DNA from 2 places in the Bradyrhizobium sp. 155 genome. Region 2 is predicted to be linked to the other one. Evidence: predicted binding sites of a transcription regulator. Region 2 holds the regulator's gene; the other holds the start of a gene.

Region 1 (5,367 bases), 370 kb from region 2:
ACGCGTGGAGAGCAGGCGGTCCGCGATGGCCCAGACCTCGGCGGCGGCATCGGCATCCTTTTGCACCTGGATCATCTCGCGCTCGGCGGGCGGCGTGCGCACGATGCCCCAGAACACCGGGCGATCGACCGGCTGCACCATCGACAGCGTCCAGTCGAGCCAGCGGTCGACGCTGGCGCGCAGCCTCGGCGCCTCGGGATAGATCGGCGTGCCGCGCCCATGCGCGAGGCAGAGATAGCGCATGATCGAATTGGATTCCCACAGCGTGAAGTCGCCCTCAACTAGCGTCGGGATCCGCGCATTGGGATTCATCGCGAGATAGTCGGCGTCGCGGGTCTTGCCGAACGCCATGCCGGCGTCGATGCGCTCGTAAGCCAAGCCGAGCTCGGTGAGGCACCACAGCACCTTTTGCACGTTGACCGAATTGGCGCGGCCCCAGATCGTCAGTTTTTGGTCCGGCACATCATCCTCCCGCGGCGCTTCTTTCGGCGCGGGTAATAGCGGAATTCACTGCGGCGAGCGACGGGCGATTGCGCCGATCCTCTCATGCAAAAGGTCCGCATGCAAAAGCGTCCGCATGCAAAAAGCTCCGCCCGAGGCGGAGCTTTCATTGCAAGGCAAAGCCTGGTCAGGCGATCAGCGGCCGAAGAACAGCCACAGCAAGATGATCACCGGGATCGGCACGCCCAGCATCCACAACAAAATTCCGCGTCCCATCGCGTCCTCCTCCAATTGCATTGTCGAAGAGAGAACGCTTAGGAGAGGGGCTGGTTCCGGCAAAAAGGCCTACCAATGGCCGATGTTGGGCATCGACGACCACGGCTCCTGCGGCGGCTTCGGATCGCCCTTCTGCAACAGCTCGATCGAGTGCAAATCCGGCGAGCGGACGAAGGCCATGTTGCCGTCGCGCGGCGGACGGTTGATGGTGACGTCGGCCTTCATCAGCTTCTCGCAGGTCGCGTAGATGTCGTCGACTTCATAGGCGAGATGGCCGAAGAAGCGATCCTCGCCGTATTTTTCCTCGTCCCAATTCCAGGTGAGCTCGACCAGCGGCGCGCCGCGCGTCTGCGGCTGCTTCTTCAGCGCCTCGAGATCGTCCGACGAGCACAGGAACACCAGCGTGAAACGCCCCTTGTCGTTCTCGATCCGCCGAACCTCCTTCAGCCCCAGCGCATCCTGGTAAAACTTCAGCGCGACATCGAGATTGCGCACGCGCAGCATGGTGTGGAGGTATCGCATGGTTGTTGCTCCCTGGGTGGATGGAGGGTTTTTGGTTCGGCCGAGCCGAAGGGAGTAGGAGATAGCAGGAAAATCCGGGGAGGGGCAGGGGGCGGGTGCACATGTGCATGAGGGTGAAGCCGGCTGATGAAGTAAATCAGCCGGCGAAATTTCAATGCACTCTCACCGAAAATCCAGTGCCGCACACGCGCCATTGGCTGTGTGTGCGGGGCGGTCTGCTGCCGCGACCTATTGCGCCGCGAGGCGGTGTCCGGCCTGCTCGATCGGCGGCATGAAGAGCGATACCGCCGTGCCTTCGGGGTCGCGAAACTGGAACGTCCTGTTGCCCCATGGCATCGTTTTCAACTCGTGCACCAGCGTAACCTTGTCTTTCAGGCGCTGATAATCCGCATCGATGTCTTCAACCTGAAACTCGATCACGGCGGTGCGGTTCGCGCCGGGCTCGGCACTGTTTTCTTTCCAGAGCGTGACCGTCTCGGCTGCGCCGATTGCGAGGTTGGCGCCCGGCGTCACGATCTTGGCGAACACCGGCGCGAGCCATTCGGCGGAACATCCGGTCACCATTTCGTAGAACGAAACCATGATTTTGATGTCAGTAGCGATCAGGCGAGTGGAGGCGAACTTCATGGCATGTCCTTTGGTTGACCGCAGATTTGAGCGGCATCGCGGGGCTCGTCGCACACCGCTGCTGCCACCCTGATGTCAGCAGTCACGATGCCGCGCCGAGCGCGCCGTGAATGGCGATGGCATTGCTCAAGCGCTAGAAAACGAGCCCTTCACGAAGCCCCACAGCGCTAACCGGGTCCTCAGAACGTGACGCAAATCGCAGAACTGGGCCACCTCACTCACGGGGGACACGGGGTTGTTTAGCCGTTGGCAGATGAACTCCCCGCGGAACTGACGCGACTAACCGCTATGGCCAATATTCTAGGCGAGCTTCTGTTTGCACTTATCCGCTCGATTGTTGCCGGATGGGCGTATGCGCTCTGGGTCAAACTGGCGACATGGCTCGAGCCGAAAATTCAACGGCGTTGGGTGAAGATTGCCGTAGGAGGCCTCCTCGGCCTGGCAGCCTTTTTTATGATTCCGATCGTGATGGCGCTGTTGGGCCTTTGAAGACAATGAAATCCGTTCTCACCGTCGCACTGGCAATCGGGGCCCTCGTCTCGACGGTGCTGCTCGTCATGGAGCAGCTAACCGACTACTCCACCCCTGTGATGGCATGGGAGATGCCGGGTATATCCGCAGCTTACCTTTTCTGGGGAGCTGTCGGCAGTTCCGTTTTCTTGGGCGTCGCCATCACTTGGGCCGTGAACGCCATCGTTTACGGGGCGCCCGCTTTCGTTGTCCTTACAGTCATCAAGCTGGCAATCCGCGATCTGCCGAAGTGACAGAACTGAGCTCGGCGCGGAGCCGATGCTCAGCGCGCTCAAGAAAATGAGCGGCAGCAGGTCATGCAAGGCGCCTGACGCGCCTTGCATGATCGTCTGAAATTTCGCCTGCCGGCGAGCGGCCGGACGGCCGACATCATGAACCACGACGGAGTTCGAGGCGACGAATGCCCGTAAACGAAGGTCTCTCGTCGTGAAATGGTTTAGACGATACGCAGTTGGCTGCCTGATCGCGGTGCTCCTGTTCTCGGGCCGAGACAGTTACAAACGGCCCGGCGAAGACATGCGCTACGGGGCCATCCTTATGGTAGCCGCCGGTTGGCCTGTTGTTGCCGCGATTGTCGTGGGAAGCACCATCGGTGACATCGTACATGACGTGAAGCAAGGCAAAGCAGGATGAGTGCCCGGCTCGCAAAGCGACAGGCCGCGATCCCGGCATTGAAGTTGTGGAATCGACATTGCGGGATCGTGCGCTCAATCGACGCTGTCTGTGCCCGACGAAATGCAGCGCGCTCAACGTTTGTGAATGCAGCGTTGGCCGAACGCCTGCAACCTTCCCGCGACACTTCTGATCATCGGTGAGTCATGTTCTTCCGTCTCGCAGGGGCGGGGCGTACATGCCCGCTGTCTACTTCTCGAGCCCGGCCTTTTGCCGCATCGTGTCGATCAGCTCTGACGCCTCTGCCTTGGTCAGATCCTTCTTGGGGAGGGGCTTGTGCGCCTGCTCGGCGAGGGTCTTGAGGTAGGATTCCTGGGCGCCGGTCATCGGGTCGTCGCCGGAAACCCAATCCTTCGGATCCTTTTGTGTGTTGTCCCCGGTGTTGTCAGCTGTCTTGTCAGCCATCGCGATCTCTCCTTTTCCACCTAACGTCGGCGCGCGCTTGTCGTTCCTCATTTGTTCGTCAGTCGAAAACGTGCGGAAATTGAACGTCTCGAGATCTGCCATGAAGAACCGACCTACTGGCCAGCGCGGAACAAGCGCTCCCGCCAAGCGTAGGTTCTGCATGAGCGAGAACCTGTCCCATCTCATCGAACATTCCGTGCAGATCGCCTGGGATTATCTGGAGCGCACCGGACAAGTCAGCGACGCGCCGTTCACCAGCCGCTTTCTCTCGGCCGCCGTCGAAGAGATGGTCCGCAAGGGCGAGCACAGACGCCTCATGCTGGCCAACCGGGCCATCACGGCGTTCGAGCGGCTTTCCAATAGGCAAGCTGCATAGATCGGTCCCCGGCCTTCGGTCGTCACTGCGCGGCGGTCCTGCAGTTCTCCGAGTGCAATTTGTTGAACCCCGGCGAAGCCCGGCGCGACCAACCGCCATGCTGCAAAGCCTGCTCGGCATCGGAATTGGCTTCGCGGCCTATGTGCTGAGACACCAAAGAGGAAAGTCGTGAAGGCGATCACACTGCTCGCGGTGGCGGCCATGCTGCTGGTGGAAATCTTCGGGTCGAAGGCGAGCGTCGGCGGCTCGATGAGCTTCATGCTGGTCTTTGTGCTCGTGATGCTGGCTGTCGCGATCTACGAGGCTTGGTCGAACGAGCGCGGCGCGATCGGATGGATCGTCAACCTGCTCGCTTCGGCGGTTGGCGGGCTGGTTGCGGTTGCCCTGATCGGGATGGCCGTGGAGGCGATGCTGCCATACCTTCACCTCGAAGGTTCGCTCGCGTCCTCGCAACATCCCCTGAAATACGTCCTAGTCGCAGCCATTGCGATCTGCATGGTGCTGGGATCATGGCTGCCGCTGTTGGCCGTCAACCGGTTTCGTCACTGAAGGGCACCCGGCGTCGCGCTCCCTAGCGCTTTGCTTCCTGCTTGCCACGCCTGATTTCCTCAGCCTCGTCCACCAGCTTCAAGGCGGCGCCGTCGTAGCTCAGCTTGAGCCCACGGCCGACAGTCCATATCCATCCGTCCCGGGAGTCCCTGGTTGGCTGGGCGTTGAACTGGTCGGAGATCGATTTGACGGCAGCGTCTTGGGGACCCGGATTGTTCAACTCCGCAATGACGCGCCAGATGCGATGTTTGGGATCAGGATTCCCAGGGTCAACGTCGTCGGCAAAGATCGTGACCTTGGCGCCGTCGACTGCGCACTCCAGGACGTAGGAATCGCGAATCTGACGGCAGCGGTAGCGACGTTGCGTGACGAGCTTGTTGGTTTCGTCGAATGTCATCCCTGGCGAAAAGCCGAGGATGTCGGACTTCTTCACGAGTGCCATAGACGCAGGCTTTAGAAAGCCGGGCTGTACCGCCACGAGAACGGCGGCAACAACAACGATCAAGCCGGCGACAACAATGGCAATCTTCATCAGCCCCTCACAAGAAACGTTCGACCATACAACAGCCGGAGCGTTCTACCAGCCATCGCCCTGCATGCTTCGAGCCTCCGGCTATTTTTGTAGGACTGCACCTTCGGAGGATCACAGCTTCGGAAGATCGCATGGGCACGTATCGGCTGGTCATGAACGTGAAAAACCGCCCCTGACATGACCAGGGGCGGCTTTCACCAAACGGGGTTTCGAACGCGATCTAGTGACCGGTGCCCGGCTTCGTCGTCTTCGGCGGCTTGCCGTCTTCGATCCGGCCTTCGTTGCGCAAGTCGCGACCTTCCTGGGCCTTCTTCTGGCTCTCGGGGGACTTGCCGTGTTCGTTCATCTCTTCTTTGATGAATCCGGCGCCTTCCTTCACTTTACCTTCAACGCTCATGACGATCTCCTTGCTGGAGATGGGGCAACTCGCGGCAAG
Region 2 (5,367 bases):
GTGGCGGACGGTGAAGATGATCAAGGACAAGTTCAAGATCCCGCTGATCCTCAAGGGCATCGCGACGCCAGAGGACGCGCTGATCGCGATCGATCACGGCGTCGAATGGATCTACGTCTCCAACCATGGCGGCCGTCAGCTCGATCACGGTCGCGGCGCCATGCACGTGCTGCCCGAGATCGTCGACGCCGTGAACGGCCGCGCCAAGATCATGGTCGATGGCGGTGTCTGTCGCGGCACCGACATCGTCAAGGCGATCGCGGCGGGCGCCGACCTCGTCGGCATCGGCCGGCTGCAATGCTGGGCGCTGGCGGCGGCCGGCGAAGCCGGCGTGGCGCGCATGCTGGAACTGCTCGAGGACGAAGTGCTGCGCTGCCTCGGCCTCTTGGGTGCGACCTCGTTCGCCGAGGTCAACAAATCCTGCCTGCACCAGGCGACCGCAACCAACGCGCCGAGTGTGTTCAGCGCGTTTCCGCTGTTCGACCACGAGCCGTATCGATACTGAGTGAAAGGACGCAGGTGACATCGCTCTCTCCCGGCAGCGCGGATGCGCTCCTGTTCGATCTCGGCCGCGTCGTGCTCGATATCGATTTCTCCAAGGCGATCGCCTGCTGGGCGGGACATGCCGGCTGCAAGCCCGAAGCCATCGTCGCGCGCTATGTGCGGGACAGCGAAGCCTATCGGTTGCACGAGATGGGGAAGATCAGCGATGAGGACTATTTCGCCTCATTGCGAGCCTCGCTCGGAATCGGCATTTCGGACGCGCAATTCCTGGAAGGCTGGAACGCGATTTTCGCCGGCGAAATGCCTGACATCGCCGAGCTGCTGCCGCGCGCAGCGAAACAGATGCCGCTCTATGCTTTCTCCAACACCAACCGGCCGCACGTGGACCATTTCTCGAGGGAATATGCCGACCTCCTCGGCCATTTCCGCGAGCTGTATTTGTCGTCCAGCATCGGCCTGCGCAAACCGGATGCGGAGGCCTTCGACCACGTCGTTGCGGCGATCGGCGTGCCCGCCGGGCGCATCGTGTTCTTCGACGATCTTGCCGAAAACATCGAGGGAGCGCGCGCGCGCGGCTTGATGACGGTGCATGTGACCTCGCCGCGTGACGTCGGGAACGCATTGAAGGCATTGGGCATTTGACGACGTCCGTTGTCGCGAAACCCACGACGGCACGGCCCGACGGACCAATTTTGAAAAATTGAGGAACCGGATCACTTTGTGCATTTTTATACAGAGTTCCGGGAACGGAATACCGCCTTCCGGACTCTTAGAGTCCGTTGGGACTTCTACGGACGGATGCATCATCGTGCTGGGCAAAACCTACCTCACCAAGCAGGCCTCTCTTCTTCTTGAATTCGCGAGGACAACTTCAGATTCGGACCTTTCCGCCAAGCTTGTGAGCAAGGCCGCCGACCTGAAATCCCAAGCCGACCCGCTGCCCGACAAGGATCAGGGATCCAAGGCGCCCGACGTAACTCCCGGGCAGGCAGGGAGCTGATCGATTCAGGCCATGGCGCGTTCTCGCCTTGCCATGATTTTCGTCGCTTCCATGACCACTCTCCTGCCGATCTGTGACCTCCTTCGGATCATGCCGCGACGCGCTTGATCCTGCCTTCCGGAACAATGTGAAGGGGCGGGATGACTGTGCCTGCTCAGCCGCTTTTGCCTCTGCGCCTGCGCTCGGCTAGAAGACGTGCGGAACATTCGCCCGAACGTGCCGAGCAGGAGTTTTCGCCGTGGCCTTGATGCCGGTTTCTGACGCGCTTGCCGCGGTGCTGGCGGGTGCAGAGCCGCTGCCGGAAGAAATGATTTCCCTCGACGAGGCCTACCATCGCGTGCTCGCGCGTGACGTCGTGGCGCGGCGCACGCAGCCGCCGCAAGCGATGTCGGCGATGGACGGCTACGCGGTGCGCGCGGCCGATGCCGCGACGATCGATTCGGAGCTCACCGTCATCGGCGAAGTCGCAGCGGGCCGACCGTTCGAGGGGACGGTCGGAGCCGGCGAGGCCGTGCGGATCTTCACCGGCGGCGTCGTTCCCTTTGGCGCGGACGCCGTCGTGATCCAGGAGGACACGGTCGCCGCCGGCAAGCGCATCACGATCAAGGAAGCCGCGATCGCCGGCCGGCACATCCGCCCCGCCGGCGTCGATTTCCGCGAGGGCGACGTGCTCCTGCGCAAGGGAAGCCGTCTGACCGAGCGAGACCTCGCGCTCGCCGCCGGGATGAATCATCCGCACCTTGCCGTTGTCAGGCGTCCGAAGGTCGCGATTCTCGCCACCGGCGACGAGCTGGTGATGCCGGGCACCACGCCCGGCCACGGCCAGATCGTCTATTCCAACGGCTACGCCCTGCACGCGCTCGCCCGCAGCGAGGGCGCCGAGACCATCGACCTCGGTATTGCCGCCGACACGCTCGAGGCCACCACCGCCGGCATCCGCCGCGCCCGCGAGAGCGGCGCCGACGTCCTGATCACGACCGGCGGCGCATCGGTCGGCGACCACGATCTGGTCCAGCAGGCACTGCGGGACGAAGGCATCGCGATGGCGTTCTGGAAGATCGCGATGCGGCCAGGCAAGCCGATGATGCACGGGCGACTCGGCGCAATGGGTGTGATCGGCCTGCCGGGCAATCCCGTATCGTCCTACGTGTGCGCTTTCCTGTTCATGGTGCCGCTGATTCGCGCCCTGTCGGGCCGTTCAGTGATTCACCATCGCCGTGAACGCGCCGTGCTCGGCCGCGACGTCGGCGCCAACGACCAGCGCGAGGACTATCTGCGCGCGCATCTTGAGGAGCGTGACGATGGCACACGCGTCGTTGTTCCCGTCAATCATCAGGACTCTTCGCTGCTTGCGAATCTCGCTGCAGCACAGGTACTTCTCGTCCGCGCACCATTCGCGCCGAAGGCCGAAGCCGGCACGGCTTGCGAAGTGTTGCGGCTCCCCGTCTGAGCGCCCCCGCAACGCGCGTTCCGCGCACTTTGCTCTGTTCACGGTAAATTAAGCAGTTGCGGAACATGTATCGAACATATAGTGTCTGTTCATGATTTGTTTCGAGCATGCAGCGGCTTATGGCCGAATTCAGCGTCTCGGAATCGGACGACATCAACCGGGGGACTTTGGTCGAGATGTTAACGCGCAAACAATACGAGCTTCTGCGGTTCATCAGTGAACGTCTGAAGGAAAGCGGCGTGCCGCCCTCCTTCGACGAGATGAAGGATGCGCTCGATCTGCGCTCGAAGTCGGGCATCCATCGCCTGATCACGGCGCTCGAGGAGCGTGGCTTCATCCGACGCCTGCCCAACCGCGCCCGTGCGATTGAAGTCATCAAGCTGCCGGAGCTCCAGGCAGCCGCTGGCAGCCGCCGCGGCTTCACGCCGAGCGTCATCGAGGGCAATCTCGGCAAGGTGCGTGCGAGCGCGAGCCTGCCCGCTGACGAGGGCGAACGTCCCGTCGCGGTGCCGGTGATGGGCCGCATCGCGGCCGGCACGCCGATCGAGGCGTTGCAGACCCGCAGCCATACTATCAGCGTACCGCCTGACATGCTCGGCTCGGGCGAGCATTACGCGCTGGAAGTGCGCGGCGACTCGATGGTCGAAGCCGGCATTCTCGACGGCGACATGGCCCTGATCCAGCGCAACGAGAGCGCCGATACCGGCGACATCGTGGTGGCGCTGATCGACGACGAGGAAGCGACGCTGAAGCGCTTCCGCCGTCGCGGCGCCTCGATCGCGCTCGAGCCCGCCAACGCGGCCTATGAGGTCCGCATCCTGCCGCCCAACCGGGTGAAGATTCAGGGCAAGCTGATCGGGCTTTACCGGAAGTACTGATACCGGGAGTCTTTCTATCGGCAGTACTTCATATCGGAAGCACTTCATGCCGGAGGTGCTTGGCGCCTCGCGCGCTTCCGATCGACATCGCCGGTCAGAGATTGGAGCGGATCATCGTCCGCTCCGGCTGGATAGCCTTTCTGGTTCTGCACAGACTATCCGGCCCCTCCTCCAACGCTGGCTCCTCGCCACGCCGACGAAGCAGCACCGCTTCAAGCAGCACCGCTTCGCGGCTCGGTTGTTCGAGGAAACAGCGACCAGCGGTCAAGTTCGGCCGTTGCAGCCAAGTTGGCAATGTTCGCGTACGCGCCTCCCGAATGCATCGCGGCGAGCTTTGTTCCTATTGAATTCGGGAAAGATAATGTGATCGCGGCTTGCGGAAGCCAGCCGCAGATTTGCCCACAACCAAGCAGAGCGTTCGTGCTTCCACTCTGATAGAGGCCTGCGCCTCGATAAGAGACGCGGGTTGCTATCCCAGCATGAGGAGCACCCGATGTGTGACTACAGCCTACATGCCGTCGCGTCGCGCCCCGCCGAAGTCGGCGAGACGATCGTCACGACAAGCTTCCGCGGCACCTCGACGCGCGGCTTCGCCTCTGCAGCCGATCCGTCTGTTGCCGTCTGCCTGCTGCCGGGGACGGAGCTCGCCTTCGCCGACGACGTCCGCTACGACAATCGCTGGATCTGGACGCGCACCATCAATTCCCGCGTGGGCAAGTTCGGCAAGATCGATCCGCACGTTCCCGACCGCCATCATGATGCGATCGAATTCCCCGACGGCAAATACGTGCTGGTGACGCAGCTCGTCGAAGGCCAGCGCGCGACGGTGCTGCAACTGCCGGTGACTCAGTCGGTCACCGAGCGCGAGCACAAGGCGCAGATCACCGCCGACAGGCAGCCGACCGTCACGCACCTGCCGATCGGCTGACAGAGCCGCCCTCCGGCTACGAAGTCGGAGGTCAGGATTAAATCGCCATCGCCGGCCGTGGCCGGCGAGATGGTGTGGTTTGCACCCCGCTAATCCGAACGGACGCACCGAACCACTGCGTTGCTCCGCACCATCAGATCAATCGTCGGCTTGCAGGTCGGTGTCCGCCGGCGTTGCGTCCTTGATGCGAGGCGCGGTCGACTTTGGCGCGAGGCTGCCGTCGAAATCACCCTCGCCGGCGCCGGCCGGCAACCAGGGGCGGCTCGTGCCTCTCGCCCTCACTGCCTGAACCACAAAACCGTCACCACGCTGCGTCAGCGCCAGCGCGCTCTGGCTGGCGAGCCGCTGCCGATCGACCACCATCGCCGCGCAATCAGGCGGTGCGGGACGAGTCGTCACCACCAGCGCGGCCCGACTGCAATCGTCCGCGAGAGCGTCGACGCGCAGTGCCAGCGCGACCAGCCTCCCGTCGGCCAGTGGCGTCACGCAGCCGGATTCGTCGCAGGACACGCCATCGGCAAGCGAGGCTCTGCCCGCATCGCGCGGATCGGCGTCGGCAGCGAGCCATTCCTTGAGCAGAAAGCTGTCCTTGTTCGTCCTGATCAGG

The links. Region 2 encodes LexA, which represses DNA repair genes until DNA is damaged. Its sites were predicted from a motif close to TGTTCNNNNTGTGTTCNG; they were not measured.
Region 1: a site for LexA is predicted at 3,516-3,533, ahead of IVA93_RS19610 (DUF3072 domain-containing protein). Genes of this name have one in related genera too.

What each region holds. Positions count from the first base shown of each region.
Region 1 is NZ_CP064704.1:4,014,916-4,020,282, reverse strand. It holds gene IVA93_RS19635 (glutathione S-transferase family protein) at 1-462, opposite strand, end outside; gene IVA93_RS19630 (VOC family protein) at 787-1,239, opposite strand; gene IVA93_RS19625 (VOC family protein) at 1,468-1,866, opposite strand; gene IVA93_RS19620 (hypothetical protein) at 2,113-2,355, shown strand; gene IVA93_RS19615 (hypothetical protein) at 2,361-2,630, shown strand; gene IVA93_RS19610 (DUF3072 domain-containing protein) at 3,259-3,474, opposite strand; gene IVA93_RS19605 (hypothetical protein) at 3,635-3,850, shown strand; gene IVA93_RS19600 (hypothetical protein) at 4,019-4,399, shown strand; gene IVA93_RS19595 (hypothetical protein) at 4,422-4,931, opposite strand; gene IVA93_RS19590 (hypothetical protein) at 5,152-5,328, opposite strand.
Region 2 is NZ_CP064704.1:3,641,226-3,646,592, reverse strand. It holds gene IVA93_RS17765 (alpha-hydroxy acid oxidase) at 1-505, shown strand, start outside; gene IVA93_RS17760 (HAD family hydrolase) at 520-1,146, shown strand; gene IVA93_RS17755 (hypothetical protein) at 1,313-1,504, shown strand; gene IVA93_RS17750 (molybdopterin molybdotransferase MoeA) at 1,743-2,954, shown strand; gene lexA (transcriptional repressor LexA) at 3,131-3,832, shown strand; gene IVA93_RS17740 (hypothetical protein) at 4,326-4,760, shown strand; partial or broken gene IVA93_RS17735 (ComEC/Rec2 family competence protein) at 4,899-5,367, opposite strand, start outside.